3 regions of the Massilia sp. NP310 genome follow, and region 1 is predicted to be linked to each of the others. Evidence: riboswitches for the same ligand, from Rfam matches in the RefSeq annotation. Region 1 holds a riboswitch; each other region holds the start of a gene.
What was found. A riboswitch is a leader RNA that binds a small molecule or an ion and turns the genes downstream of it on or off. The one in region 1 is predicted to bind cobalamin.
Positions count from the first base shown of each region.

Region 2: it holds a riboswitch for cobalamin, as region 1 does, so the genes downstream of both, KY496_RS22140 (TonB-dependent receptor domain-containing protein) here and KY496_RS25950 (TonB-dependent receptor) in region 1, are expected to answer to the same signal.
Region 3: it holds a riboswitch for cobalamin, as region 1 does, so the genes downstream of both, KY496_RS17665 (cobaltochelatase subunit CobN) here and KY496_RS25950 (TonB-dependent receptor) in region 1, are expected to answer to the same signal.

Region 1 is NZ_CP080379.1:5,862,583-5,872,176, forward strand. It holds gene KY496_RS25935 (hypothetical protein) at 1-741, shown strand, start outside; gene ylqF (ribosome biogenesis GTPase YlqF) at 1,027-1,974, shown strand; gene KY496_RS25945 (class III extradiol ring-cleavage dioxygenase) at 1,975-2,799, opposite strand; cobalamin riboswitch at 2,886-3,139, shown strand; gene KY496_RS25950 (TonB-dependent receptor) at 3,207-5,174, shown strand; gene KY496_RS25955 (cobalamin-binding protein) at 5,179-6,054, shown strand; gene KY496_RS25960 (thiol:disulfide interchange protein DsbA/DsbL) at 6,207-6,869, shown strand; gene KY496_RS25965 (hypothetical protein) at 6,866-7,210, shown strand; gene KY496_RS25970 (MFS transporter) at 7,272-8,483, opposite strand; gene KY496_RS25975 (ATP-binding protein) at 8,480-9,594, opposite strand, start outside.
Region 2 is NZ_CP080379.1:5,019,023-5,028,616, forward strand. It holds gene KY496_RS22135 (iron ABC transporter permease) at 1-750, opposite strand, end outside; gene KY496_RS22140 (TonB-dependent receptor domain-containing protein) at 810-2,663, opposite strand; cobalamin riboswitch at 2,728-2,961, opposite strand; gene KY496_RS22145 (histidine phosphatase family protein) at 2,981-3,523, opposite strand; gene KY496_RS22150 (adenosylcobinamide-GDP ribazoletransferase) at 3,523-4,305, opposite strand; gene cobT (nicotinate-nucleotide--dimethylbenzimidazole phosphoribosyltransferase) at 4,302-5,333, opposite strand; rRNA gene KY496_RS22160 (16S ribosomal RNA) at 5,775-7,305, shown strand; tRNA gene KY496_RS22165 (tRNA-Ile) at 7,388-7,464, shown strand; tRNA gene KY496_RS22170 (tRNA-Ala) at 7,473-7,548, shown strand; rRNA gene KY496_RS22175 (23S ribosomal RNA) at 7,790-9,594, shown strand, end outside.
Region 3 is NZ_CP080379.1:4,019,836-4,029,429, reverse strand. It holds gene KY496_RS17680 (acetyltransferase) at 1-648, shown strand, start outside; gene ssb (single-stranded DNA-binding protein) at 819-1,322, shown strand; gene KY496_RS17670 (ROK family transcriptional regulator) at 1,404-2,654, opposite strand; cobalamin riboswitch at 2,835-3,055, shown strand; gene KY496_RS17665 (cobaltochelatase subunit CobN) at 3,233-7,588, shown strand; gene KY496_RS17660 (MotA/TolQ/ExbB proton channel family protein) at 7,585-8,028, shown strand; gene KY496_RS17655 (DUF2149 domain-containing protein) at 8,025-8,342, shown strand; gene KY496_RS17650 (TonB-dependent siderophore receptor) at 8,342-9,594, shown strand, end outside.

The DNA of each region.
Region 1 (9,594 bases):
GGCGGCCAGCCGCTGCCGCTGGTTGTCACGCGCGCGCTGGCCCAGGGCATGACCTATGGGCCGAGCCGTCCGGCGCCGCAGGTCGCCGTGCCGTTCGCTGAACAAGGCGGCGCCTGGCAGGGGACGCTCGCGCCGGCGCAAACGGCGCTGGCGGGTTTTCACGGGACGATCCGGCTCGAGGTGCGCTACCAGGCCGGCGGCCGCGCAGGTTTCGTGCTGTTCGACGTCATGTATTCGCCGCAGTCGCCGGCCACCTGGAGCGGGGCGCCGCGCGAAGCGATTGAGGGCGGCGCGCTGCAGTTCGCGCTGCCGCTGGAGGTGCGCCTGCCCGGACGCTACGTGGTCACGGGCCGCGTCGACGATGCGGACGGCCGCCCGTTCGCGCTGGCCACCTTCAACGAGGTGCTGGGGCAGGGCGCGCAGCAGGTGCGGCTCAGGGTGCACGGCAAGCTGCTGCACGACGGCGCGCCGCGCCTGCCGCTGCTGCTGCGCGACGTCGAGGGCTATCTGCTGCGCGAAAATGTCGATCCCGACCGCCTGCTGTTGCCGCGCCTGGAGGGCAAGGTGTTTGCCAGCCGCACCCGTTCGCTGGCCGGCGTGCCGGATGCCGAGTGGCAGAGCGAGGAACGCAGCCGCTACCTGGCCGAGTACGCGAAAGACCGCGCCGCGGCGCGGACGCGGCTGGCGCGCTTCGATCCGCAGGCGCCGCTGCCGCCGGCCGACTGCGGGAAGGCTCAGTAGGGAAGCAGGGGCAATTGCTCGACCATCGCCGACACCGCGATGGCGCAGCACAGCATCAGCACGCCATACCAGCGCGCCAGCGACCGTTTCAGTTTTTCCCGTACGCGCATTCCCATCTCCGTCTTGTGCAGGCAAGAGAGCAGTGTGCGCGCGGAATATGTCATCAGTGTTGCAATAGCTCAACGGTGTGCGCGATGGAAAGAGGCCTTGTGGCTGCGCCGCTACGTTTGTGTCGACGCTCAGCGTAAAATAGCGCCTTGGACGAAAGATTAAGAGAGCAATAGTATGTCGATTCAATGGTTCCCTGGCCACATGAACGCGGCCAAGCGGGAAGCGGCCGAGCAGATGGAAAACATCGATCTGGTGATCGAGGTCCTCGATGCGCGCCTGCCCGAGGCGAGCTGCAACCCGCTGGTGGAAGAGCTGCGCAAGTTCCGCCAGCGCCCTTGCCTGAAGGTCTTGAACAAGATCGACCTGGCCGACCCGAACGCGACCGCCGCCTGGAAAGCCTATTACGACGCCCAGGACGGCGTGACCGCCTATCCGATGACGACCAAGAAGCCGGCCGACGTCGCCCGCATTCCGGACCTGGCCCTGTCGCTGGCGCCGCACCGCGGCGTGCCGACCAAGCCGCTGCGGATCATGATCATGGGCATCCCAAATGTAGGAAAATCAACACTGATGAACGCGCTTTTAAAGAAGCGTGTGGCCAAGGTGGGCGACGAGCCCGCCGTGACCAAGACCCAGCAGCGCCTGTACCTGAACAAGAACGTGGTGCTGGTCGACACTCCAGGCATGCTGTGGCCGAAGATCGCCATGGCCAGCGACGGCCTGATGCTGGCCGCCAGCCATGCGATCGGCACCAATGCGCTGGTCGAGGAAGAAGTGGCCGAATACCTGGGCGAGCTGCTGCTGCAGCGCTATCCGCAGCTCTTGAGCGCGCGCTATGGTTTCAAGACCGAAGGGATGGATGGCGTGGCCGTGATCGAGGGCGTGGCCCAGCGCCGGGGTTTTCGCGTGCGCGGCGGCGATTTCGATTACGAAAAGGCGGCGCACACGCTGCTGCAGGATTACCGCCAGGGCGCGCTCGGCCGCATCAGCCTCGAGACGCCGGAATCGCGCGCGGCCAGCCTGGCCCAGCACGAGGCCGAGATGGCCGAAAAAGCACGTATCGCGGCCGAGAAGGCAGCCGCCAAGGCCGAAGAAGCGGCGCGCGGCAAGCGCGGGACGTAATCACACCGCTGGCGGTGCCCCGAACCTGAAACTCGACACCGTCAAATTCCCCATGAACGCGTCTTCATGATAGACGCAGGCGGCCGCCTCCCGCTCGGCCGCCCCCAATGCCACCATCAGCGGAATCAGGTGTTCCTCGCGCGGATGCGCCGCCCGCGCCATCGGCGCCGCATCCCAGCGCAGCAAGGCCTGCTCACGTTGCGCCGGATCGAGTTCGAGCAGCGCGTGCTGCAGCCAGCCGTCGAAAGCGCGTGACGCCTCCCGCCCGTTCGGCCCGAACTGGCGCAGGTTATGGTACGACAGCCCGCTGCCGATGATCAGGATGCCTTCGTCGCGCAGCGGCGCCAGCGCACGGCCCGCCGCCAGGTGGGTGGCCGGATCCAGGTCGCGCCGGATCGAGAGCTGCACCACCGGCATGCGCGCTTCCGGATAGACCGGGTACAGCATCGAGAATGTGCCATGGTCGAAGCCGCGTTCGGCGTCCATCGCGGCCGGGTGGCCCGCGGCGGCGAGCAGCTCGGCGACGCGTCGCGCCAGCGCCGGCTCGCCCGGGGCCGGGTACTTGACCTGGTAGGTGTGCGGCGGGAAGCCGCCGTAGTCGTAGATCATGCCCGGCGCCGTGCCGGACGACACCATGAACTGCGGCGTTTCCCAGTGGGCGGTCACGACCAGCACCGCGCGCACCGTGTCTCCAGCCTCGGCCCGCAGCGCGGCCAGCGAGTCGGCAAGCTGGTTGTAGGCCGACCCGTACTGCTCGCGCATCCACGGCCAGGGGCCGCCGCCGTGCGAGACGAAATAGGTGGGCAAGGTGGGTAAGCGCGCCATGATCGCTCCTGTCATGCATTGAAACGGTCATGTTAGCCCAAGCGGCAAGAGCTTGCCGGTGGCCGGGCAGGTCGCACCTTGTCAAGGTATAATCGCCCCGTTTTGGTGCTCTCGCGCACATCCAGGTACGCGAAGTTAAACGGGAAACACGACATGGCCGCGCCGCGCGCCGCCATGGAAGTGTGCTGCCCCCGCAACGGTCAACAAGCGCCGCGCCTGCGTCTGCAGCGTGGCGGACGGTCTCGACAACCACTGCGCCGCTGTACGGTCTGTTCTGCGCAGGAAGGTGAGGCCGTCATGCTTGCCAGCCCGGATACCGGCCAATACAGGTGGAAGCGCCAGGCGTTTCCGTTGACTCCGGGCTGCGGGGAAGCAGGCCGGTGCCTTTTACCGAGAACACATTCATCATGATTTTTGCAGCTGCACCGCGCCGCGCGCCACTCGCACTGGCTTGCGCCTTCGCCCTGTCCGCCATTTCCGCCCATGCCGTCGCCCAGGACGCCGCGCAGTCCTCCCTGCCATCGGTCCTCATCACCGGCCCGCGCTTCCCGGCCCAGGCCACGCCGATCGGCGCCACCGTCATCACCGCGGAGCAGATCCGCAGCGCCGGCGCCCTTGATGTCAATGCGGCGATCCGCAAGATCGGCGGCGTGTTCGGCCGCCAGAGCCTGGACGGCTCGCCCGACTTCGGCCTCGACCTGCGGGGCTTCGGCACCAACAGCGCCCAGAACACGGTGGTGCTGGTCGACGGCGTGCGCCTGAACGAGAACGAGCTGGCGCACACGGTGCTGTCGACCATTCCCGTGGACACGGTGGAGCGCATCGAGATCACGCGCGGCGGCAGCAGCGTGCTGTATGGCGATGGCGCCACCGGCGGCGTGATCAACATCATTACCCGCCGCGGCGCCGGCGCGGGAACGCATGGTTCCCTGTTCGCCGAAGCCGGCCGCTTCGACCACCGCGACCTGCGCGCCTCGGTCACGCACGGCGCCGGCCCATGGTCGTTCGACGCCGCAGTAAGCGACCGCAGCACGGATAACTACCGCGACAACAACAAGTACGAGCAGACCAGCTTCAGTGGCGGCGTGCAGTATGCCTACGCGCCGAACGGCCGCGCCGGCCTGCGCTTCGAGAGTTCGCGCTCCGATTCGCGCCTGCCGGGTTCGCTGAGCGAAGAGCAGTTCCTGACCATCCCGACCCAGAGCAACACGCCGAAGGATTACGGCTCGCTCGACACCGACCGCGTGACCGCCTTCGTCGAGCACCGTGTCGGCGCCTTCGAGCTGGCGGCCGATCTATCGCATCGCGAGCGCGAGGTCTCGTCCACCTACGATTTCGGCGCACCATCGACGTCGATCTACGAGGCCGAGCAGACCCAGTTCTCGCCGCGCCTACGCCACACCCTCGACCTCGGCGACAAGCGCAACGAATTCGTCACCGGCATCGACCTGATCCGCTGGGAGCGCGACGTCACCTCCGCGTTCTCGGCCGGCGACGCGCGCCAGGACTCGAAAGCCTTCTACCTGCGCGACGAACTGCGTTGGAACGCCCCGCACAACGCCCGCCTGGCGGTGGGTGGCCGTCACGAACGCTTCGAGAAGAACTACAGCGACCCGCTGGCCTTCCCGCCGGTCGTGAACGAGCACCGCAAGCAGTCGCTCAACGCCTGGACCGTGGAAGGCAGCATCGACGTGATGCCGCTCGTGACCGTGTTCGCCAAGGCCGGCCGCAGCTACCGCATCGCCAATATCGATGAAAACAGCTACCGTTCGACCCTGGACGTGCTGGAGCCGCAAACCTCGCGCGACCTGGAACTGGGCGTCAGCGCCGGCCTCGATGCGCGCAAGGTGACCGCGCGCGTGTTCCGCCACCGCCTGACGAACGAGATCTTCTACGACCCGACCATCGGCTATGGCGCCAACACCAACCTCGATCCGACCCGCCGCCAGGGCGTGGAGCTGGAAGGGCAGGCGACCTTCGCCGACGCCTGGCGCCTGCTCGGTTCGTGGCAGTACGTGCAGGCCGAGTTCCGCGACGGCCCGAACGCCGGCCGCGAGATGGTGCTGGTGCCGAAACACGTGGTCACCGCGCGCCTGGCGTGGACGCCGGGCATTGGTCAGACCGCCGACATCGGCGCCCAGTGGGTCGACAGCCAGCGCTATGGCGACGACTTCACCAACAGCTGCAGCACCCGCATGCCGTCGTTCACCACGATCGACGCCCGCTATGCGCGCCGCTTCGGCCCGTGGGAAGTGGCGCTGTCGGGCCTGAACCTGGCCGACCGCCAGTACTACAGCCAGGCCTACAACTGCCGCGCCGGCATCTATCCAAGCGACGGTCGCCAGCTCAAGTTGTCGCTGCGCTTCGACTTCTGAGGCCATGAAGTCCGCGCTGGCGGCCGTGCTGGCCGCAACCTCGGTCAATGCGTTCGCGGCGATCGCCGTCGTCGACGACGCCGGGCGCACGGTCACGCTGGCGCGGCCGGCGCAGCGGGTGATCTCGATGGCGCCGCACGTCACCGAGCTGCTGTTCGCGGCCGGCGGCGGGGCGCGCACGGTCGGCGCAGTGGACTACAGCGACTATCCGGCGGCGGCGAAAAAGCTGCCCCAGGTCGGCAGCTTCAACAAGATCGATGTCGAGCGCGTGCTGGCGCTGAAGCCCGACCTGCTGGTAGTCTGGCAGAGCGGCAACCCGACGCGCCAGGTCGAGCAGCTGGCGCGGCTGGGCATCCCCGTCTATTACAGCGAGCCGAGCCGGCTGGAGCAGGTCGGCGACAGCCTGCTGCGCCTGGGCCGGCTGCTCGGCACCGAGCCCGTGGCCAGGCGGGCGGCGCACGACTACGGCGCGCGCATCGCGGCGCTCAGGACGCGCTACGCCGGGCGGCCGCAAGTAGGCGTGTTCTACCAGGTCTGGGACCGCCCGCTGTACACCCTCAACGACGACCATGTCGCCAGCGACATCCTGCGCCTGTGCGGCGGCCGCAACCTGTTCGGGGCCCTGAAGACGATCGCGCCCGAGGTCGGCATCGAGGCGGTGATCGAAGCCGATCCCGAAGTCATCCTGGTCGGCAAGCGCGACGATCCCAAGGGCCCGGGCTGGAAGATCTGGCAACCGTACAAGGGCATGACGGCGGTAAGACGCGGCAACCTGTTCGAGATCGATGGCGACCTGACCAGCCGGGCGGGGCCGCGCACGGCGGAGGGCGCCGCCCGCATCTGCGCGCTGCTCGAGGAAGCGCGCGGGCGCCGGCCTTGACGACTTGACTATTCGCGTTGCCGGCGTAGATTGAAAGTCACCACGCCCCTGTTTCAGCCGTAAGCAAATGCAAAAAAATGCGCTCCCGGGACAGGGGACAGACAAAAAGTGGTAATCTCGCGGTCGTTCGTTCATTCTTTTGGAAGGATTTTATGCGCACCCTGCGTTTCGCCCTCGTTGCCGCTGCCCTGGTCGCCGGTTTCGCCAATGCTTCGCCAACCGATCCGCGCGTCGGCGCCGAATACACCGTGCTCGCGACCCCGCAGCCGACCCAGACCGTGGGCAAGAAGGTCGAAGTGGTCGAGTTCTTCGCCTATCACTGCGGCGCCTGCAATGCGTTCGAGCCGACCCTGGTGAACTGGGTCAAGAAGCAGGGTGACAATATCGTGATGCGCCGCATTCCGCTGCCGTTCCAGGGCGCCAGCGATCCCGAAGCCCGCCTGTTCCTGACGCTCGACGCCATGGGCAAGCTGGAGCAGTACCATCACCGCGTGTTCCGCGCCGTGCACGTCGAGCGCAAGCGCCTGATGAAGGACGACGACATCATCGCCTGGGCCACCGCGAACGGCCTGGACAAGGCGAAATTCATGGAAGCGTGGAACTCGTTCGGCGTGCAGACCAAGCTCAAGCGCCTGCCGCAGATCGCCGAAGCGTACAAGGCCAGCAGCACCCCGACCGTCGTCATCGACGGCAAATACGTCGTGTCGCCGGCAACGGTGGCGCAGTCCAACAAGATCCAGGACATGGGCCAGCTGATGACGGCGACCGGCCAGGTCCTCGACGCACTGGTGGCGAAGGCAGCCAAGGAAAAATGACCGATAAAGTCGAAGGCGAGATCCTCAAGATTTACGAAGGGTCCCGGCCCAAAGAGGAAAACTTGTTCGAGACCAGTAACGTGAATCACGTCGCGTGGACGCTTGCGCTGATCTTCGTCCTGACCACCGTCTGGTTCGGCATCGCGCTCGTCCATGCCGAAAACCAGCGCCACGCGATGGCGTCGAATCTCTGTCCCGATCAGGTGTTCAAGGAGGGGTTCGACCAGAAGTGCCTGCTGACCGTGCGTTCGCGCGATCACTGGTGGGAGCATCTCTGGTACGGCGTGACCCATGTGCGTTCCCATCCCGAGCACGATGGTCGCATCGATACCAGGAAGTAATACTATACGGTAAGACAACACGGCGTCCCCTGCGGACGCCGTTTTTCTGTCTGGATGCGGGTCAGGTGCTTTCCAGGTGCGGACGGGGACTGCGGGCGCTCCAGCGCCGCAGGGCCACCGAGGCCCAGGCAGTCAACAGGCCGCCAACGATCAGCACCAGCCGGGTATCGATCAGCGTGAGCACGGCGCCGATCAGCGCCATCAGGATATTCGCCAGGCAAAAGATCGTGGACAGCAGAGCCATGACCGAACCCTGGCCGTGCAGCGCGAACTCGTCGGCCGACCAGGTCTGCAGGGCGGTGTTGTAGAAGGCGTGCGGTGCGCCGAACAGGACGATGCCGGCGATGCCGACCCACAGGTTGCCGAAGCCCACGCACAGCACCGCGGCGGCGGCCATGCTCGCATACCAGCCGGCGCGCAGGCGGCCCTCGACCCGGCTGGCATGGCCGGCGAACAGCGCGGCCGTGGTCATCAGCGCGCACATGCCCATGTTGACGACGGCGATCTGGCGCGCATCGTAGCCGCCCACGTCCACCAGCCACAGCGGAAAGAATTCATACAGCGCGGCGACGCCGCAGCAATACGCCAGGTGCACCGTGAACAGGGTGCGCAGCGGCGCATGGCGCAGCAGGGTAAGCGCATGGCGGTCGCGCGCCACCGCCCACCAGCGGTGCGCATGCGGCGGCGCCGGCGTGGACGGGATCGACACCAGCACGCCCAGCGTCCCCAGCAGCAGGGCGCCGGCGGCGATGTAGAACGGCAGCTCCGGGCCGAACGCCATGGTGAAGCCGGCCAGCAGCGGGCCGACCAGCCAGCCCAGGTTGAACGAACCGTTGAGCCACGACAGCGCGTGGTTGCGCAGCGGCCCCTTGATGCGCTCGATGACCAGTGCCCGCATCACCGCGCCATTGCCCTCCAGCAGACCGGTGAAGAAACGCGCGGCCAGGAACAGCAGATACGATTCCATCACCATCGCCACGGCCGTGAGCAGGTGGCCGACTGCCGCCCCGACGGTGGTCAGGAGCAGGGCGCGGCGCCGGCCGAAGCCGTCCGACAGCGGCCCCAGGACCGCGCTGCCGATCAGCAGGCCGACCGGATTGATCATCAGCGCGATCCCCAGCAGCAGCTTGGGCGGCAGGCCGAGAAAACTGTTCAGGCCGTTGACCCCGCCGTCCGCGAACAGCGGCGCCAGCATCGGATAGGGGAGGGAGGCGCCGACGGTGGACAGCAGTCCCAGCCCGCACAGTGTGGCGATCAGCAGGCGCTCGTTCATGCCGGCAGCCTGAGCACGAAGCGGGCGCCGCCCAACGGTGAGCTTTCCACGCGCAGCGTCCCGTCATGCAGGGCCACCGCCTTGTGCGCGATCGACAGGCCGAGCCCGAAGCCGCCGGTGGCGCGGTCGCGGCTGCGGTCGAGGCGGTAGAACGGGTCGAAGATCCGGTCGCGCTCGTCAAGGGGGATGCCGGGGCCGTCGTCGTCGACGGCGATCTCGACGCCATCCGGCGTGCGCCGCGCCGACAGCACGATGCGCTCCTGCGCATACTTCTGGGCATTGCGCAGCAGATTGCCGACCGCGCGCGCCAGCAAGCGCGCGTCAGCCTCGACCGTGCCGAGCCCGGACGCCAGTTCGCAGGCCACCTGTTGCGGCGAAGGCGGCAGGGTGGCGCAGCAATCGCGCAGCAGCGCTTCCAGCTCGACCGGCGCGCCCTGCAGCGTGCGCGTACTGTCGAGCTTACTCATATCGAGCAATTCCTTGACCAGGTTGTTCAGCTCAGACAGGTCGCCCTCCATGGCGGCGATGCGGCGGCTCAGCTCGGGGTCCCTGGCCTTGGCGTCGAGCAGCTCGAGCGCGAATTCCAGGCGCGCGATCGGCGTGCGCAGTTCGTGCGACACCGAGTGCAGCAGGCTGCGCTGCGCTTCCATCAAGTCTTCGATGCGGCCGGCCATGTGGTTGATCCGCTGCGCCAGCGGATAGACGGCGTCCGACGGTTTCAGCTGCGCGCGCACCGACAGCTTGCCGGCGCCGAACTCATCCGCCATGCGCGACAGCGACTGCAGGCCCTGCCAGTGCGAGCGCGACCACAGCGCGATCGGCACCAGCAGGGCGATGGCGACGATCACGTAGCGCAGCAGCTCCATCTTGAGCGCCTGTCCTGTATCGATCGGCAAGTTCCGGGCGTGCAAGACTTCGTCCTGGCTGCCGATATAGCGTTCGCCGTCCAGGTCGACCCGCCGGTAGAACGATTTGCCGGCCACGTCGATCACGATGTTGCCCCGCTCGAGCTCGGCGCGCTGGCCGGCGCCGAGGGCATCCAGCGCCTGGGCCATGGGCATCAGGTCGTAGCGCACCTCGGACACTTCGCGCACATTGTTCAGGCGGGTCA
Region 2 (9,594 bases), 840 kb from region 1:
GAACAGTCCCTTGCGCAGCGCGCCGACGCGCACGCCCAGCGTCACTGCATTCTCGGCGTGCAGCGCGACCATGTTCATGGCGCGCGCATTGCGCATGGCGTACACCAGGCAGCCGGCCAGCACCAGCCAGGGCGCCAGCCGCAGCGGCGCGCCGGCCAGGTCGCCGATCAGCCAGAAGATCATGCTGCGCAGGCGCCCCTCGGGCGCGATCGACAGCATCAGGGTCACGACCGAGCCGCACAGGGCCGAGACGATCACGCCGGTCAGGAGCAGCATCGAGGCGCCACCTTCGGCCGCCTGGCCGCTGCGCAGGTCGCGCCGCGCCAGCAGGTACAGCAACATCGCCACGCCGATGGCGCCGGCCAGCGCGGCGGCATCGACCATCAGCGTGGACGCCATCAGGAGCAGCGCCAGCAGGGCGCCGACCGAGGCGCCGGACGAGACGCCCAGCACATACGGGTCGGCCAGCGGATTACGCAGCAACGCCTGCATCATGAGGCCGGCCAGGGCCAGCGCGCCGCCGGTCGCGAACGCCACCAGCGCGCGGCTGGCGCGCAGCTCGAGCAGGGAGGCGGAAAGCGAATCGGGCTGGCCGCTGGCGAGCTGGCGCAGGGCGTCGGGAATCTCGCCGAGAGGCACCCGGATCGATCCGGTCATGCCCGCGAACAGCAGGGTGGCAATCGAAAACGCCAGCATGGCGCCGACGATGAGCGTGGCGCGCTGGCGTAGCGGTGGGACGGATGCGTGCATGCTGGCCCTGTTGGTTTCGGACGCCCGCGGCCTGGCTGCCGCGGGCAAGGGGTTATAGCTTAACGGATGCCGTAGCGCAGGGCCGCGAACCAGGTGCGGCCGCTGGTGCCGTAGTTACGCGCGATTTCGTACTGCTTGTCGGCGACGTTGTCCAGGCGCATCAGCAGCGACCAGTCGGGCGTGAACTGCCAGGTCGTGTGCAGGTTCAGCAGGCCGTAGCCGCCCAGGCGACGGTTGTTGGCGGCGTCGTCGAAGCGCTCTCCCGATACCGTCAGCTCGGCGCCGGCCTTGAGCGTGCCCATCGTGTAGTCGGCGCCGAAACTGGCGTGCTTCTTCGCGCGGCGCGCCAGCTGCTTGCCGGTGGTCTCGTCGCGCGGATCCTGCCAATCGAGGCTGGCGCGCAGGTCGACGCCCATCAGGCGCGTAGCACCGGCCAGCGAGAATCCTTCGAGCTGGCCTTCGTTGACGTTGTAGGCGCAACTGCGGTTGACGCCGTCCGGGCATGGGGTGCTCGACACGATCATGTCGGTCAGGCGGTTGTGGAAGTAGGTGGCGTCCAGCTGGTAGCTGTCGCCGTCGTAGCGCAGGCCCACTTCGCGGTTGCGGCCTTTTTCGGGCTTGTTGGTTTCCAGGCCGTAGCCGGGGAAATACAGCTCGTTGAAGGTCGGGGCGCGGAAGCTCGTGCCGACGCTGGCGGTGGCGCGCAGGCCGTTGCCGAAGTCGTAGCCATAGCCGGCGGCGCCGGTGTTCTTGCTGCCATAGACCGAGCGGTCGTGGCGCGCGCTGACGTCGACCAGGTGCTGGCCGCGCTTGGCCGAGTAGGCCGCGGCATACGAATTCGTGATGCGCGAGCGCTGCATCGTCGGCACCTCTTCCTTGCGGTGCGTGTACAGCAGCTGCAGCGTGTCCTGGCCGATGGCGATGTCGTTCTGCCAGCTGAACTCATCCTGCTGGGTGTCGATCTGGCTGGCGCCGGATGGCGTCGCGTTGGTGAAGTTGCCCGACTTGTCTTCCGAGCGCGCGTATTGCACCGTGCTGTGCCAGTTCGGCAGGATCTGGTTGCGCATGAAGACCGCGGCGGTGTTCAGGTCGTTGTCGCTGTGGACGCCGTAGTTGGCGGTGCCGCTGTCGTACTGGCTGTACAGGCGGCTGACCAGGAACTGGGCGCCGATCTCGTGGCCCGGCGCAAGCGCCATCGACACGCGGCCGTTGGCGTTGCGGCGGCGGTAGCCGTCTTCGTCCGGGTTGTAGCCCGAGGCGCCCGGGCGGGTGGAGGAGAAGCCGTCCGAGTCCTCGTAGCCGGCGCCGAAGGCGTAGCTGACGGCGTTCGGGCCGCCGCTGCTGCCGTAGATGCCGGCATCAAGCTGGCGGGTGGCGTTGCTGCCCACGCCAACCGAGCCGGTGACGACCGGGGCGCCTTCGCCCTTGCGGGTGAAGATCTGGATCACGCCGCCGATGGCGTCGGCGCCGTACAGGGTGCTCAGCGGCCCGTAGACGATCTCGATACGGTCGATGGCGCCCAGCGGGATCGCGTTCCAGCTGGCGGTGCCGGTGGTCGCCGAACCGAAGCGCACGCCGTCGACCAGGACCACGGACTGGTTGGCGTTGGCGCCGCGGATGAAGACGCTGGTGGCGGTGCCGGCCGGGCCGTTGCGCGAGATTTCGATGCCGCGCTGGCGGCGCAGGATGTCGGCCACCGAACCGGCGCCGGAACGCGCGATCTCTTCGGCATCGATGACGGTGGTGTCGGCGATGACGTCGGCGGCGCGCTGCGCGCTGCGCGTTGCGGTGACGACGACGGTGTCGGCGGTAGGAATGGCGTCAGGCGACGGTGCGTCGGCGACGGCGGCGGACGAGATGACGGCGAGGGCGAGCGAGACCGCGGCGGCTTGCCGGGTGACTGGAAAATTCATGAACTGTTTCTTATAAAGGGCAACCAGCCGACGTCCCCGTAGGCCAGATTGAACGGCATCGCGCGAGGCGACGCCACCTTTTGGCCGGTATCCGGGCTGACAAGTATGGCCGTCCGACCTTCCCATGCATGCGCACAGTGGTATGAGGGGACGGTTTGCCGCATGGCTCGAAGAGAGCATGCGGCACTTGCTTACCGTTGCGGGGGCAGCACACGTTGGCCCTTGAAAGGAGCTTCGTGTTTCCCGTTTAACTGCGACTGCGAACGCAGGCGCGAGCACCAAAACGCGCACATTATAAGGCGTTGTCCAAGGCGTTGTCAGGTTTCCAGCATCATCACTTCACCGTAGCCGATCCGGTGTGGCGCCTGCGCAGCGCGCAGCGCGGCCTCGACCAGCGTGCCGCCGAGGTGCAGCGAATGCAGGAGGCGCATGGTGCCGGCATGGCAGATGACCAGGGCCTGTGCGTGTCCGGCGCGCCGGATGTCGGCATCGAAACCGGCCACGCGTGCGGCCACGTCCATCACGCTTTCGCCGCCGCCGGGTCGGTAGTGCAGCAGGTCGGCGCTCCAGGCGTCGATCTCGCTGCGCGGGATGTCGTCCCAGCTGCGCATTTCCCAGGCGCCGAAGTCGATCTCGGCCAGGCGCGCGTCGAATACCGGCGCCGGCGAGAGCTGCGCCGCCAGGACCGCGCTGCGGGCCAGTGGGCTGGCGTAGACGGGCATCGCGCCGGGCAGCCCCTGGCTCGCCAATGCGGCCAGCACCCGTTCGACGTCGGCTCGATCCGCCGCCAGGTCGCTGCGGCCGTAGCAGTGCCCGGCCGGCACCTCGGGCCGCGGATGGCGCACCAGGTAGAGGCGCATCAGGCCAGCACGCCGCGGCCGAGCGTGGCCAGCACCGCGATATAGACCGCCACTTCGGCCAGTTGCTGCACGGCGCCGAGGCAGTCGCCGGTATAGCCTTGCAAGCGCCGCGTGAACTTACGCGCGAGCCAGCAGGTTGCAACGAGGGACGCCACCAGCGCGGCGACGATCGCGGCCAGGTCGAGCAGGCCGCAGGCCAGCAGGCCGAGCGCGGGCAGCAGCACGGTGACGGCGGCGATGCCGAACTCGCGGTCGCTCATGCGCACCGCCAGCGGCTTGGCCTTGCCCTCGGCGCGGGCGTACTCCATCTGCCAGATCAGGGAAGTTGCGGCCAGTCGCGACAGCGGGTGAGCCAGCAGCAGGGCGGCCATGGCGCTGGCCGGCGGCAGGCTGGCAAGCAGGGCCAGCTTCGCGCCGAGCATGCAGACGATGCCGATCGCGCCATACGCGCCGACCCGCGAATCCTTCATGATCTCGAGCGCGCGTTCCTTCGTCATGCCGCCGCCCAGGCCATCGCAGGTGTCGGCGAAGCCGTCTTCGTGGAAGGCGCCGGTGAGGTAGATGGTGGCGGCGGTGGACAGCACGGCCGCCACTGGCGCCGGCAGCCACTGCGCGGCCACCAGGTAGACGAGCGCGCCGATGGCGCCGACCACGACGCCCACCAGCGGGAAGTAGCGCGACGCATGGTTCAACCAGCTCGGCTCGAAACCGACCCAGCGCGGAATCGGCAGCCGCGTGAAGAACTGCAGCGCGATGAAGAACAGGCGCAGCTGGTGCGTCATGCCGAGCGTTCGCTCACTTGCGCCGAGGCGAAGGTGGCCATCTCGTTCAGGAAGTTGGCGCTGGCGTGCAGCAGGGGCAGGGCGAGCGCGCTGCCGGTGCCTTCGCCCAGGCGCAGGCCAAGGTCGAGCAGCGGACGGGCGCCGAGCTCCTCGAGCAGCAGGGCGTGGCCATGCTCGCCCGAACAGTGCGAAAACACGCAGTAGTCGAGGATGGCCGGCTGCAGGCGTGCGGCCACCAGCAGCGCGCTGGTGACGATGAAGCCATCGATCAGCAGCACCTTGCGCAGCTCGGCCGCCTTGAGCATGGCGCCGGCCATCATCGCGATCTCGAAGCCGCCGAAGGTGGCCAGCACCTCGAGCGGCTGCACGGCGTGGGTGTGACGGGCCACGCTTGCCGCGACCACGTCGGCCTTGTGGCGGATACCGTCGGGGGTGAGGCCGGTGCCGGCGCCGACGCAGCGCGCCACCGGCTGGCCGGTCAGCTTGTGCATCAGGGCGGCGGCCGACGTCGTGTTGCCGATGCCCATCTCGCCGAAGCCGACCACGGTGCCGGGGAGGTCGCGCGCCAATGCCATGCCGTGTTCGAGCGCGGTCGCGCATTCCTGCGCCGTCATCGCGGGTTCGAGCGCGAAGTTGCGGGTGCCGTTGGCGACCTTGCGGTGCACGAGCCCCGCGCGTGCGCCGAAATCGTGGTTCACGCCGGCGTCGACCACGTGCAGGGCGCAGCCGTTCTGGCGCGCGAATACATTGATGGCCGCGCCGTCGCCCAGGAAGTTCTCGACCATCTGCCAGGTGACGTCTTGCGGGAAGGCGGAGATGCCCTCGGCCACGACGCCATGGTCGGCGGCGAACACCAGGATCGCGGGTTGGTCGATGCTGACCCTGGTCGAGCGCTGGATCAGCCCCAGTTGGGCGGCGAGCGATTCCAGTCGTCCGAGGCTGCCGAGCGGCTTGGTCTTGTGATTGATGGCGTCCGCCAGGGACTGGGAGAGGGCGGCGTCGGCGGTAGGGACGATCGTAGGAATCATATAAGGGTATGTAAGAGAAGGTCGCTGAATGCGGCGGCTAAGATATCACAATCGTAAACCTTGCAAACCGGCCTCCGGCTTGCTATAGTCTCGCTCCTCGACGCAGACGCAGCCTCACGGTAGCGAAAGCGAAGAGAAAAAAGAGGTTGACGAACAATGAGAAACACTTCATAATCTCGCCTCTCTGCTGCTGACGAACACAACGATTCGCAACGATGCAGCAGGAAGAAGCACCGAATTCTGATCTTTAAAAATTAACAGTCGATAAGTGTGGGCGTTTGATGAAGGTGCCAGCTGACTTGTTCAGCTGCATACTTAAAATATCAAATGTTCGCACAAAGTATTAAACGTTGTCTCAGCAATGAGATGATGGTCAGTATTTTGAGTGAGCGACCTCGCTAGCAATAGCGAGTGACTCGAAAGAGTCAACAAACAGAGATTGAACTGAAGAGTTTGATCCTGGCTCAGATTGAACGCTGGCGGCATGCTTTACACATGCAAGTCGAACGGTAACAGGGAGCTTGCTCCGCTGACGAGTGGCGAACGGGTGAGTAATATATCGGAACGTACCCAAGAGTGGGGGATAACGTAGCGAAAGTTACGCTAATACCGCATACGATCTATGGATGAAAGCAGGGGACCTTCGGGCCTTGTGCTCCTGGAGCGGCCGATATCTGATTAGCTAGTTGGTGAGGTAAAGGCTCACCAAGGCGACGATCAGTAGCTGGTCTGAGAGGACGACCAGCCACACTGGAACTGAGACACGGTCCAGACTCCTACGGGAGGCAGCAGTGGGGAATTTTGGACAATGGGCGCAAGCCTGATCCAGCAATGCCGCGTGAGTGAAGAAGGCCTTCGGGTTGTAAAGCTCTTTTGTCAGGGAAGAAACGGCTGTGGCTAATATCCACGGCTAATGACGGTACCTGAAGAATAAGCACCGGCTAACTACGTGCCAGCAGCCGCGGTAATACGTAGGGTGCAAGCGTTAATCGGAATTACTGGGCGTAAAGCGTGCGCAGGCGGTTTTGTAAGTCTGTCGTGAAATCCCCGGGCTCAACCTGGGAATTGCGATGGAGACTGCAAGGCTAGAATCTGGCAGAGGGGGGTAGAATTCCACGTGTAGCAGTGAAATGCGTAGAGATGTGGAGGAACACCGATGGCGAAGGCAGCCCCCTGGGTCAAGATTGACGCTCATGCACGAAAGCGTGGGGAGCAAACAGGATTAGATACCCTGGTAGTCCACGCCCTAAACGATGTCTACTAGTTGTCGGGTTTTAATTAACTTGGTAACGCAGCTAACGCGTGAAGTAGACCGCCTGGGGAGTACGGTCGCAAGATTAAAACTCAAAGGAATTGACGGGGACCCGCACAAGCGGTGGATGATGTGGATTAATTCGATGCAACGCGAAAAACCTTACCTACCCTTGACATGTCAGGAAGACCGAAGAGATTTGGTTGTGCCCGAAAGGGAACCTGAACACAGGTGCTGCATGGCTGTCGTCAGCTCGTGTCGTGAGATGTTGGGTTAAGTCCCGCAACGAGCGCAACCCTTGTCATTAGTTGCTACGCAAGAGCACTCTAATGAGACTGCCGGTGACAAACCGGAGGAAGGTGGGGATGACGTCAAGTCCTCATGGCCCTTATGGGTAGGGCTTCACACGTCATACAATGGTACATACAGAGGGCCGCCAACCCGCGAGGGGGAGCTAATCCCAGAAAGTGTATCGTAGTCCGGATCGTAGTCTGCAACTCGACTACGTGAAGTTGGAATCGCTAGTAATCGCGGATCAGCATGCCGCGGTGAATACGTTCCCGGGTCTTGTACACACCGCCCGTCACACCATGGGAGCGGGTTTTACCAGAAGTAGGTAGCTTAACCGTAAGGAGGGCGCTTACCACGGTAGGATTCGTGACTGGGGTGAAGTCGTAACAAGGTAGCCGTATCGGAAGGTGCGGCTGGATCACCTCCTTTCTAGAGTAGCACCGGGGTCTAACGCCCCATCATCAAGCGTCCACGCTTATCGACTGTTGAACGAGTAAAGAACAGTTTTATCGGGGCTGTAGCTCAGCTGGTTAGAGCACCGTGTTGATAACGCGGGGGTCGTTGGTTCGAGTCCAACCAGCCCTACCACGTTTCTCGGGGGATTAGCTCAGCTGGGAGAGCACCTGCTTTGCAAGCAGGGGGTCGTCGGTTCGATCCCGTCATCCTCCACCATAAAGTTCAAACGTAAGCCTGGTTGAGATAACCAAGTGCGGTTTAGGTTTGATCTTTTCGAGATCACTGTTTTTTCGTTCTTTAACAATCTGGAAGAAGTAAAGTTTTTTTAAGCGTGTTGAGCTAGTCAGCAATGACAAGTAAAACACACTTAGGGTAGTAGTAATTTGTATCAAGCAAACATAGTTGTACTCTTGATCTATGACGATCTCTGTAACTCATGCAGAGGCCAACGTTATAGGGACAAGTGAATAAGTGCACATGGTGGATGCCTTGGCGATTACAGGCGATGAAGGACGTAGTAGCTTGCGATAAGCTGCGGGGAGCTAGCAAACGAGCTTTGATCCGCAGATTTCCGAATGGGGAAACCCGGCCTTTTAGGTCATTGCATACTGAATACATAGGTATGCAAAGCGAACGCGGCGAACTGAAACATCTAAGTAGCTGCAGGAAAAGAAATCAACCGAGATTCCCAAAGTAGTGGCGAGCGAAATGGGATGAGCCTGTACGTGATAGTCGGACTGATAGCAGAAGCCTCTGGAAAGTGGCGCCATAGTGGGTGATAGCCCCGTATGCGAAATCAGACCGGTGGTACTAAGCGTACGACAAGTAGGGCGGGACACGAGAAATCCTGTCTGAACATGGGGGGACCATCCTCCAAGGCTAAATACTCGTAATCGACCGATAGTGAACCAGTACCGTGAGGGAAAGGCGAAAAGAACCCCGGGAGGGGAGTGAAATAGATCCTGAAACCGTGTGCATACAAACAGTCGGAGCCTCTTCGTGGGGTGACGGCGTACCTTTTGTATAATGGGTCAGCGACTTACATTCAGTGGCGAGGTTAACCGAATAGGGGAGCCGTAGAGAAATCGAGTCCGAACAGGGCGACAGTCGCTGGGTGTAGACCCGAAACCAAGTGATCTACCCATGGCCAGGATGAAGGTGCGGTAACACGCCCTGGAGGTCCGAACCCACTAATGTTGAAAAATTAGGGGATGAGCTGTGGGTAGGGGTGAAAGGCTAAACAAACTTGGAAATAGCTGGTTCTCTCCGAAAACTATTTAGGTAGTGCCTCAAGTATCACCATCGGGGGTAGAGCACTGTTATGGCTAGGGGGTCATTGCGACTTACCAAACCATTGCAAACTCCGAATACCGATGAGTGCGAGCTTGGGAGACAGACATCGGGTGCTAACGTCCGGTGTCAAGAGGGAAACAACCCAGACCGCCAGCTAAGGTCCCAAAGATTGGCTAAGTGGAAAACGAAGTGGGAAGGCTAAAACAGTCAGGATGTTGGCTTAGAAGCAGCCACCATTTAAAGAAAGCGTAATAGCTCACTGATCGAGTCGTCCTGCGCGGAAGATGTAACGGGGCTAAGCCAGTCACCGAAGCTGCGGATATCCGTAAGGATATGGTAGGAGAGCGTTCTGTAAGCCTGCGAAGGTGTCTTGTAAAGGATGCTGGAGGTATCAGAAGTGCGAATGCTGACATGAGTAGCGATAATGCGGGTGAAAAGCCCGCACGCCGTAAGCCCAAGGTTTCCTGTTCAACGTTCATCGGAGCAGGGTGAGTCGGCCCCTAAGGCGAGGCAGAGATGCGTAGCTGATGGGAAGCAGGTTAATATTCCTGCACCGTCGTATGATGCGATGGGGGGACGGATCGCGGAAGGTTGTCTAGCTGTTGGAATAGCTAGTTTTTGACTCATAGAAGGTGCTTAGGCAAATCCGGGCACGTAATTCAAGGGGTTGAGACGAGTCGCCATGTGCGACGAAGCAATCGGAAGTGGTTCCAAGAAAAGCCTCTAAGCTTCAGTCATACGAGACCGTACCGCAAACCGACACAGGTGGGCGAGATGAGTATTCTAAGGCGCTTGAGAGAACTCGGGAGAAGGAACTCGGCAAATTGGTACCGTAACTTCGGGATAAGGTACGCCCTAGTAGTTTGACCACTTTACTGTGGAAGGATGAACGGGTTGCAATAAAATGGTGGCTGCGACTGTTTAATAAAAACACAGCACTCTGCAAACACGAAAGTGGACGTATAGGGT
Region 3 (9,594 bases), 1.8 Mb from region 1:
TATGCGAGCGGCGGCTACACCAGCATCCCACACGGGTTCTTCCGTAACTGGCTGGACGAAGAAGCCACCCATGGCTATTTCTACATTGGCCGCTGTTCGGGATTGGGCGTGGGTTCCATCGCCAAGTACGACGCGGGAAAACAGAACCTGGCGGTGGGGCGCTTCGTCGCCGGCGGCTTGCGCCTGCGCTTCCTGTTGAATGGCCAGCACGACATGCGGACCATCTCGACCAATATGTTCTCGGTCCAGGGCATGGGCTTGCGCAATGCGCCGCCGCCGCAATATGCCGATACCGTGATCAAGAACGACGTCTGGATCGGCGACGAGACCATGGTGCTGGGCGGCAGCGTGATCGAGAATGGCTGCGTGATCGGCGCCCGTTCCGTCCTGCCCCCCAACTTCCGTTCGGAGCCGTACGGCATCTATGCCGGCTCGCCGGCGCGCCTGATCCGCTTCCGTTTCCCGGAGAAGGTGCGCGCCGCGCTGGTCGAACTCGCCTGGTGGGACATGCCGCTGAGCTGGATCCGCGACAATAACGACGCCTTCCTTCAAGACATGACGCAGGACGAGGATGCGGCGCTGGCCACCATCGCCAAGCTGATCGAGCGCCGCAAGGCCTACGAGGCCGAGCATGGCCCGCAGACCTGACATTGCGTCCGATTGAGGAAGCTCACCGGCCAGGATTTATCACGTTTTGATGCATTAAAAACCACGAACAAATTCTGCTGAACAGGCATAATATCGGGTTGCAGCACACAGTTCCCTGACGCTTAGTCAAGTGCAGAGTCAGGGCTCACAACACCATTCAAGGAACCATCATGGCATCAGTCAACAAGGTCATCATCGTCGGCAATCTCGGCCGCGATCCCGAAATCCGCTACATGCCGAGCGGCGACGCCATCGCGAACATCGCGGTCGCCACTTCCTACCGCTCGAAGGACCGCAATACCGGCGAACAGAAAGAACTGACCGAGTGGCACCGCATCTCCTTCTTCGGCCGCCTGGCCGAGATCGTGGGCCAGTACCTCAAGAAAGGTTCGTCGGTCTACGTCGAAGGCCGCCTGCAGACCCGCAAGTACACCGACAAGGACGGCATCGAGCGCTACGCCACCGACATCATCGCTGAAAACATGCAGATGCTGGGCGGTCGCCAGGGTATGGGCGGCGACAGCATGGGTGGCGGCATGGGCGGCGGCATGGACGACGACTACTCGGCCCCGCAGCGTCCGGCTCCGCGCCAGGCGCCACCGGCTCCGGCCGCGCGTCCGCAGCCGAAACCGGCGCCGAACTTCTCGGATATGGATGACGATATTCCGTTCTAAGATTTCCGGTCTGATCGGTACGACAAACCCTGCGAGTGCATCATTCGCAGGGTTTTTTTATAGTGCAGCCTATTCAAGACACTAGCGCCGCGCCGCCTTCAGGAACAAGCCATGCGCCGGCGCGAAGTTCGCATGCAGCGGCAAATAAGCCGCGCCGATGACCTTGGCCGTCATCCCGATCGTCCCCGCCATCACCAGCGGCCGCTCGGTGCCCTGCCAGCTGTAGCGCGTCATCTGCTCCTGCACCGCGGCGATCAGGCGTTCGAGCAGGGCGCGGCTGACGGCGCCGTCGACGATCACGCCGTCCAGGTCGAGCAGGCAGGCTGCGCCGGTGACGCCGAAGGTGATCGCATTCGCGGCTTCCTCGACCCATTGCAGGGTCACCGCTTCCCATGGGCCGCTCAAGAGGCGGTCGTCGCCGAACGCCAGCGGCGCCAATCCGGCCTGCGCAAGCATCTCTTCCAGCCGCACCAGCGAGGCCGCCCCGAGCAGTTGCGGCGCCACGCCGCGTTCGTCCGTTCCGGCCAGGCCCAATGGCATCGAACCGATCGCGCCGGCGTTGCCGAACTGGCCGCTGTGCGGCTCGCCGTCGATCACCAGGCCGCCGCCGACCAGGGTGTCCACGAACACGTACAGATAGCTTTTCAGCTTGCGTCCGCGGCCGGCCACCAGTTCGGCCACGCAGGCCGCGATCGTGTCCTTGGCGAAGTCCACGCGCAGCGGCGTCATGGCCTGCAGGCGGATGCGCAGGTCGACCCGGCGCCAGGCTTCGGCCTGATGCGGCAGCAGGCTTTCCAGGCCGTGCCAGGTGCCCAGCGTGAGCGGGGCGGCCAGGCCGATGCCGGTCAGGCGCGGGGCCAGCTCCGGGCCGAGGAAGTCGTCCACCTCGCGCAGCCTGGCGTCGATGGCGGCGAACACCTGCTCCACGTCGGGGCTGGCGTAGGGCGTCGACGACTGCCAGCGCAGCGCGCCCGTGAAATCGAGCAGGACCACGTCCAGCGCGCGCCTGCCGATCTGGATGCCGATCGAGAACGCGCCTTCCGGATTGAGGGCGATCGGCTGCGACGGCTGGCCGACCTTGCCGCGCACGGCGTCGCGCTTGACCACCAGCTGCTCGTCCAGCAGGCGGTTGATGATCACCGAGGCGGTCTGGGTGCTCAGATTGGTCAGGCGCGCGACTTCGGCCTTGGGCAGGCTGCCATGGGTGCGGATCGCCTGCAGCACGACCCGCTCGTTGAACTCGCGCATGCCGACCTGGTTCGAGCCGACGGTGCGCAGCAGCGGCATGGTGGCGGGGTCAAAGGCGGGAGGCGGTGCGTTATAGGGCGGCATGGCGCGGCGTTCGATGGGCAAGACAGCGGGAGACGGTAAGTATACGTCCTTCCGCTAAATAAACCTATGCGACTTATTTTTCGGGCCGATCGGGCGCTGTTGGTCGCCGCGCTGGGCCGCTTCGCGCTCGCCCGCCAAAAAATAATGCGGTGACAACTGGTCGAACTTGGCGTTAGAATCGCGCCCAATCAAGTGAATGGTGCCTTCCTGCTCGTCTGCAGGGAGGTGAAACGGGAAGCCGGTGACGTGCGCGATAGCCATCGCGCGCCAGTCCGGCGCAGCCCCCGCTGCTGTAAGCCTGACGACCCCGGTCGAACGCCACTGTGCCCCGTGCACGGGAAGGCAGGACCGGGGAAGGAAGACGGCGAGCCAGAAGACCGGCCATCCACGATGCATTCGCACGTCCCGGGGTGAGGGCGTGCCTGTTGGTTGTCCGCTGTTCCTTCTTTGTCTGCTCGCGTCATTCGCTGCGATCGCTCGCCTGCGCGGCGCGCAAGCGTCCCTGTTCATCGTGGAAGGATGGCGGCTGCCTGTTGTCGTGCGCGCGTCAAGCGCGCAGCTGAAAGGTCGACGTTCACATGAACACGCTTCTCCCTGTCCGCATCTGCGTCGCGCTGGTGTTCCTGCTCGCCTGCATGTCGGGCTTCCAGCACGCCGGCGCCGCCACCCTGTTCGCCGTGGTCACCGAGCGCGCCGCGCCGGGCGCGATCGAAGCCGCCCACCGCCACCTGGCCAGCCATCCGCAAGACCGCATCCTGCTGCGCACGCCGGCCCAGCTGATGGCGGCCGGCGAACGCGAGGTGGCGCAGTGGATCGCCGGCGCCGACACCATCCTGGCGGTGTCGCTGTTCGGCGATCCGGCACGGCGCATGAAGGATGCTCTGGCGCGCCACGCCAGGCCAGCGACGGCGGTGCTGGCGCTGAACGGCGAGGCGACCCTGAACCTCATGACGCGTTCGCGCCACGGCAGCCTGGCCGGCTTCTCGCCCGAGCTGCTGCGCCAGCTGGCGAGCGAAGCGCCGCCGCAGGCCGCGTTGCAGGCGGCCGAGCTGGAGCCCGCCGCGCGCCACTGGCTCGCAGCGCGCCGCGTGTGGCAGGCGGGCGGCGTCGACAACACCACGGAGTTGATGCGGCACCTGCTCGCGCCAGGCACGCCCCTGGCCGATCCGCAGCCCGAGCCGACCCTGCGCCTGCGCGCCGGACAGCGCGAGCTGCAGGACGGCGCCGCGTGGGGCAATGCGTCGACGCTCAGCCTGCGCGAGCGCCCGACCGTGGTCGTGCTCGACCTGGCGAACATGGATGGCGTGGTGCCAGCGGCGCTGTGCCGGCGCATCGAAGAACTCGGCCAGCCCTGCGTGCAGCTGCTCACGCGCTGGGGCGGCGCCTCGCGCGAAGCGCTCGAACGCCTGCCGCAGCTGGTCGCGCCCGCCAAGCCTGCCGCGCTGGTGGTGCTGCAGGATTTCGTGGTCGGCGCCGCCGAAGGCCGGGAGGCGGTGGAGGCGGCTTTCAAGCGTTTGGACATCCCGGTATTCAAGGCGATCCGCCTGTCGGACCGCACCGCGATGCAGTGGCAGCTGTCGCCCGACGGCCTGCCGCCCGATTCGGTCCAGTACCGCGTCGCCCTGCCCGAGCTGCAGGGCATCGGCCAGCCGATGGTGGTGGCGGCCCTGGGCCAGGCCCGGCGCGACCGCCAGACCGGCATCGAGAACCGCCCGCCCGTGCTGCTGCCGGCCGAAGTCGATCGCCTGTCGGGCCGCGTGGCGCGCTGGCTGGCGCTGCGCGCCAAGTCGAACGCCGACAAGAAGGTCGCGATGGTCTACTACAACCATCCGCCGGGGCGCCAGAACATCGGCGCCGACAACCTCAACGTGCCGGACTCGCTGTTCGGGATGCTGCATGCCCTCAAGGCCGCCGGCTACACGGTCGGCGACCTGCCAGCGTCGCCCGAGGCGCTGCTCGACATGATCATGGCGCGCGGCGTCAACCTGCCGGAAGACCGCGCCGCCCTGCGCGAGATGGCCGGCGCCGTCAACGGCGTCACGGCGCAGGATTACGCGCGCTGGTTCGCGACCCTGTCGCCGCGGGTGCGGGGCGAGATGCAGGACGGCCTGCTGGGCCGCCTGCATGCCGACGTGCTGGCGGCCGAGAAGGCCGGAGAGCGCGCGCTGGGCCGCAAGCAGGCCGAGACCGTGATCGAGGAGCTGCTGCACCTGGTCGAGGGCGTCGACCATCCGCAGCGCGAGCAGGCCACGCGCGACCTGCATGCGCTGGAAGAAGGCTACTTTGCCTGCCTCGATGAAGCCAGGCCACGGCCCTGCAAGGCGCTGGCGCCCCTCTACCGGCGCCTGATCGGCTACGGCATCGAAGGCATGCGCGGCTGGGGCCCGGCGCCGGGCAAGGTAATGGTCGATGGCGGCAAGATGCTGGTGCCGGGACTGGTGTTCGGCAACGTCTTCATCGGCCCGCAGCCGCCGCGCGGCTGGGAAGTGGACGAGGAACTGCTGCACGCGAACACCAGCATCACGCCGCCGCACCAGTTCCTGGGCTTCTACCACTGGATCCGCGACCGCTTCAAGGCCGACGCCGTGGTGCACGTGGGGCGCCACTCGACCTATGAATTCATGCCGGGCAAGGCCGTCGGCCTATCGAGCGACGACTATCCGAGCCTGATCGCGAGCGACCTGCCGGGCATCTACCCATATATCGTCGACGGCGTCGGCGAAGGCACGCAGGCCAAGCGCCGCGGCCTGGCCATCATCGTCGACCACCTGACGCCGCCGCTGGCCACCACGCCGCTGTACGACGAACTGCTGTCGCTGCGCCAGATCGTCGAGAGTTTTGAAGCCGCATCGTCCGAATCGCTCAAGACCCAGGCCGCACAGCTGATGCGCGAGCGGGTCGTGGCCCTGAACCTGCGCGCCGAGCTGGAAGCGTCGATGTCCGACGTGCTGGAGGTGCGCGGCATCGGCTTCGACGCGGCCGACGACGACCTGCTGGCGCACGAGATCGGCCACTATCTGACCAAGCTGCAGGAGAAATTCATGCCCCATGGCCTGCACGTGTTCGGCCGGCCGTGGAGCCGCGCGTCGCTCGAGCTGATGCTCGATTCGATGAAGAAGAGCGGCATCGACGATCCCGACGTCGCCCATCAACTGCGCGACTCGCCGCGGCGCGAGATGGCGGCATTGCTGGCCGGCCTGGATGGCCGCTACATCGAGCCGGGCAAGGGCAACGATCCGCTGCGCTCGCCCGAGGCGCTGCCGACCGGCCGCAACTTCCACGCCGTCGACGGCGACATCCTGCCGACCCGCCTGGGTTATGGCCTGGGCCGGCAGATGGCAGGCAAGGCGCTTGACCGCGACAAAGTGGGCGAGGGCAGCGAAGGCATCATCCTGTGGGCGTCCGACGCCGTGCGCGACGAAGGGGTGATGGTCGGCTTCGCGCTGGCCATGATGGGCGCCGAGCCGGTGTGGAATGCGCGCGGCATCGTCACCGACGTGAAGCTCACGCCCGGCGCCGTCCGGCGCGACGCGGTGGTCACCACCTCCGGCCTGTTCCGCGACCTGTATCCGAACCTGATCCGCCTGATCGACCGCGCCGGCCGGCTGGCGCTGGCGGCGTCGGCGCAGACGCTGGTGGAACAAGACCCATCCTTGCGCGACGCCCTGCAGGCGGCGCTGGCGCCGATCGAAGGCGCCGTGTGGGGCCGCGAAGCGGCAAGCGGCAACCGTGTGGCGCGCGAGTGGCTGACGCGCCAGCGGGCGCTGCTGGCCGATGGCATGCCGGCGAGCGAAGCAGGACGGGCCGCGGCGCTGCGCGTGTTCGGCGATGCGCCGGGCGCCTACGGCGCCGGCGTGAACCGCCTGACCGAGCGCTCGGGCGCCTGGCGCGAGCGCGAGGAAATCGGCCGCGCCTACCGCAACCGCATGGGCCATGCCTATGGCCTCGATGCCGAAGGCGCCTCCAGCCACCGCGCCTTCGACGTGGCGCTGGACGGCATCCACCGCACCTATCATGGCCGCGCCAGCAACCTGTATGGCCTGCTCGACAACAACGACGCCTTCGACTACCTGGGCGGCCTGTCGCTGGCGGTCGAGACGCGCACCGGGCGCGTGCCGGACGCGCTGATCCTGCAGCACTCGCGGCCCGGCCAGGCCGACGTCGAGCCGCTCGCCAGCGCCCTGCTGGGCGAGCTGCGCGGGCGTTTCCTGAACCCGGCCTGGCTGCGGCCATTGATGGACAACGGTTATTCCGGCGCGCGCACCATGGGCCAGGAATTCATCGAAAACCTGTGGGGCTGGCAGGTGACGCGGCCCGACCTGGTCAAGAACTGGGCCTGGGACGAAGTGAAGGCCGTCTACTTCGACGACCGGCACAAGCTCGGCCTGCCTGAATTCCTGGGCCAGCGCCACAACGCGCACGTGAAGGCGCACATGCTGGCGGTGTTCATGGTGGCGGCCGAGAAGGGCTACTGGAAGACCGATCCCGAGACCATCCGCCGCCTGGGCGGAGAGCTGGCGCGCCTGGTGGCGGCCAATGGCTTGCCGGGCAGCGGCCATACGGCGCCGGATCATCCGATGTGGGGCTGGCTGGCGCCGCAGCTCGATGGCGCCGACGCGCAAAAGCTCGGCGTGACGCTTGCCAAGGCGCGTGGCGAGCTGCTGCCGGCAGTGGCGACGTCCATCCCCTCCGTCGCCGCCCCGGCGCAGCAAGCTGCAGCATCCGATGCTGGCGACGCGAGCGAACCGGCGCCGCCGGCGCCGGCGCCCGAACCGATGCGCGTCTACGAACTGAAACAGCAACCAGAACCCGCGCAGCCTGCCGCGCTGCGCATCGTGCAGGTCTTGGCCATCCTGGCCGCCTGCCTCGCCCTGTTCTCGCTCGGCCTGTGGCGCGGCCGGCACATCCCTCAACCTCTCAGGAGTCATCCATGATCGAAACCCTTTCCTATGCCTGGCTGCACGACGCCGTCAGCTGGCTGCTCGCGCCATCCCTGGTGGCGCTGCTGGCCGGCTGCGCGATCGCGCTGGTCGAATCCGGCATCGCCGTCGGCGAACGCTTCCACGGCCTGGCCAGGCTGCGCGCCAGCGGCGACCTGGCGCTTGTGCAAAAGATTGCCCGCCACCGCCTGGAACGTGCCGACCTGCTGGCGCGCATCCCGCCGATGCTGGGTCTGATGGCCACCATCATCCCGCTCGGACCGGGCCTGGCGGCGCTGGGCGAAGGCGACCCCGCCAAGCTGGCCAGCGCCGTGACCGTCGCTTTCGACGCCACCGTGCTGGGCCTGGTGGCCGGCATCGGCGGCCTGGTGATCGGCAAGCTGCGCCGCCGCTGGTATGAAGAGACGCTGGACGCGATGGAGCCGCAGCCATGAGTGGGCGCGGCAGACTGCGGCTGTACCGCCACCTCGACGCGCGCTTCGACCAGAGCGACGAAGATCCGCGCGCCAGCCTGGTCAACCTGGTCGACGTGATGCTGGTGTTCGCCTGCGGCCTGATCGCCGCCATCGCCGGCGCGCAAGGGACCCTGAAAACCCCGCAGCCGGTGGAGAAGGGCCGCCAGATCGAGCGTCCCGCCAGCGGCGTGACCCAGGACGGCAGCGGCTACGACCGCGTCGGCGAAGTCTATCGCGATCCCGCGACCGGCCAGCTGGTGCTGATCGAACCCGTGCAAACCAAGAACAAATAATGAACACCGTTTTCCAACCCCGCCCGCTCGCTGCGGTCGTCGCCCTGCTGTGCGCCGCCGGCGCCTTTGCGCAAGATCTGCCTACCGTCACCATCCGTGGCGCAGCCGGTGAAGAAGGCCTCGCGCTCGACCGCCAGAACACCACCGCCAGCCGCCTGGACATCAGCGCCCTCGACCTGCCGGCCAGCGCCGACAGCCTGAGCGCCGCCACCATCGCCGCGCGTGGCGACCTGCTGGTCAAGGACGCGGTGACGCGCAGCACCGGCCTGACCGACAGCAGCTCGCCCGGCAGCGGCATCAGCTATTCGGCGCGGGGCTTCAACGGCAACAACGCGATCGCGATGCTGGAGAACGGCCAGCGCCTGCTGGTCGGTTCCAGCACCGCGACCTATCCGGCCGATCCCTGGGGCTACGAGACGATCGACGTGCTGCGCGGGCCCGGCTCGGTCATTCACGGCAGCGGCGCCACCGGCGCCGTCATCAACGCCGTGCGCAAGGCGCCGCGGCGCGCATCCTCGCTCGAGATCCTGGGCGGCATCGGCGGCGGCGAGTCTGTGCGCGCCGGCATCGGCGCCACCGGTGCGCTGGGCGAGCAGGGCGCCTTCCGCATCGATGCCTACGCCGGCCGCAGCGACGGTTTCATCGACCGCGGCGAATCCCGCCACGGCAAGATCCTGACCAGCATGACGACGACCCTGGCGCCTGGCGTGACCCTGTACGCCCAGCTCGATCATGCCGAACAAGAGCCGATCCGCTACTTCGGCACGCCGCTGGTGAACGGCGGCCTGGCCGAACGGCTGCGCGACCAGAACTACAATGCCGGCGACGCCGTGCTGCGTTTCGTCGACGACAAGGCCGTCGCGCGCCTGCACTGGCAAGCGGCGCCGAACCTGGAGATCAGCAACGAACTGGCTTACTTCACGTCGCGTCGCGACTGGCGCAATATCGAGTCGTACGCCTACGACGCCATGCGCGACGTGGTGGAGCGCAGCGACTACATCGGCATCCGCCACGACCAGGAGCAGACCGCGAACCGCCTGGAGGCGCGCTGGAAGACCGGCGCCAACCAGGTCGTGGCCGGCTGGGAAGCCTCCACCATCAACTTCAGGCACACCAATAACTCGCCCTATGGCGGCGCATCGACGGTGACGCCGAGCGGCTTCGACCCGGGCAGCTTCTGGGACACCCCAGACCCCTTCCGCCCGAACTTCGCGACCGACACCACCGCCCATGCTTTCTATCTCGAGGATGC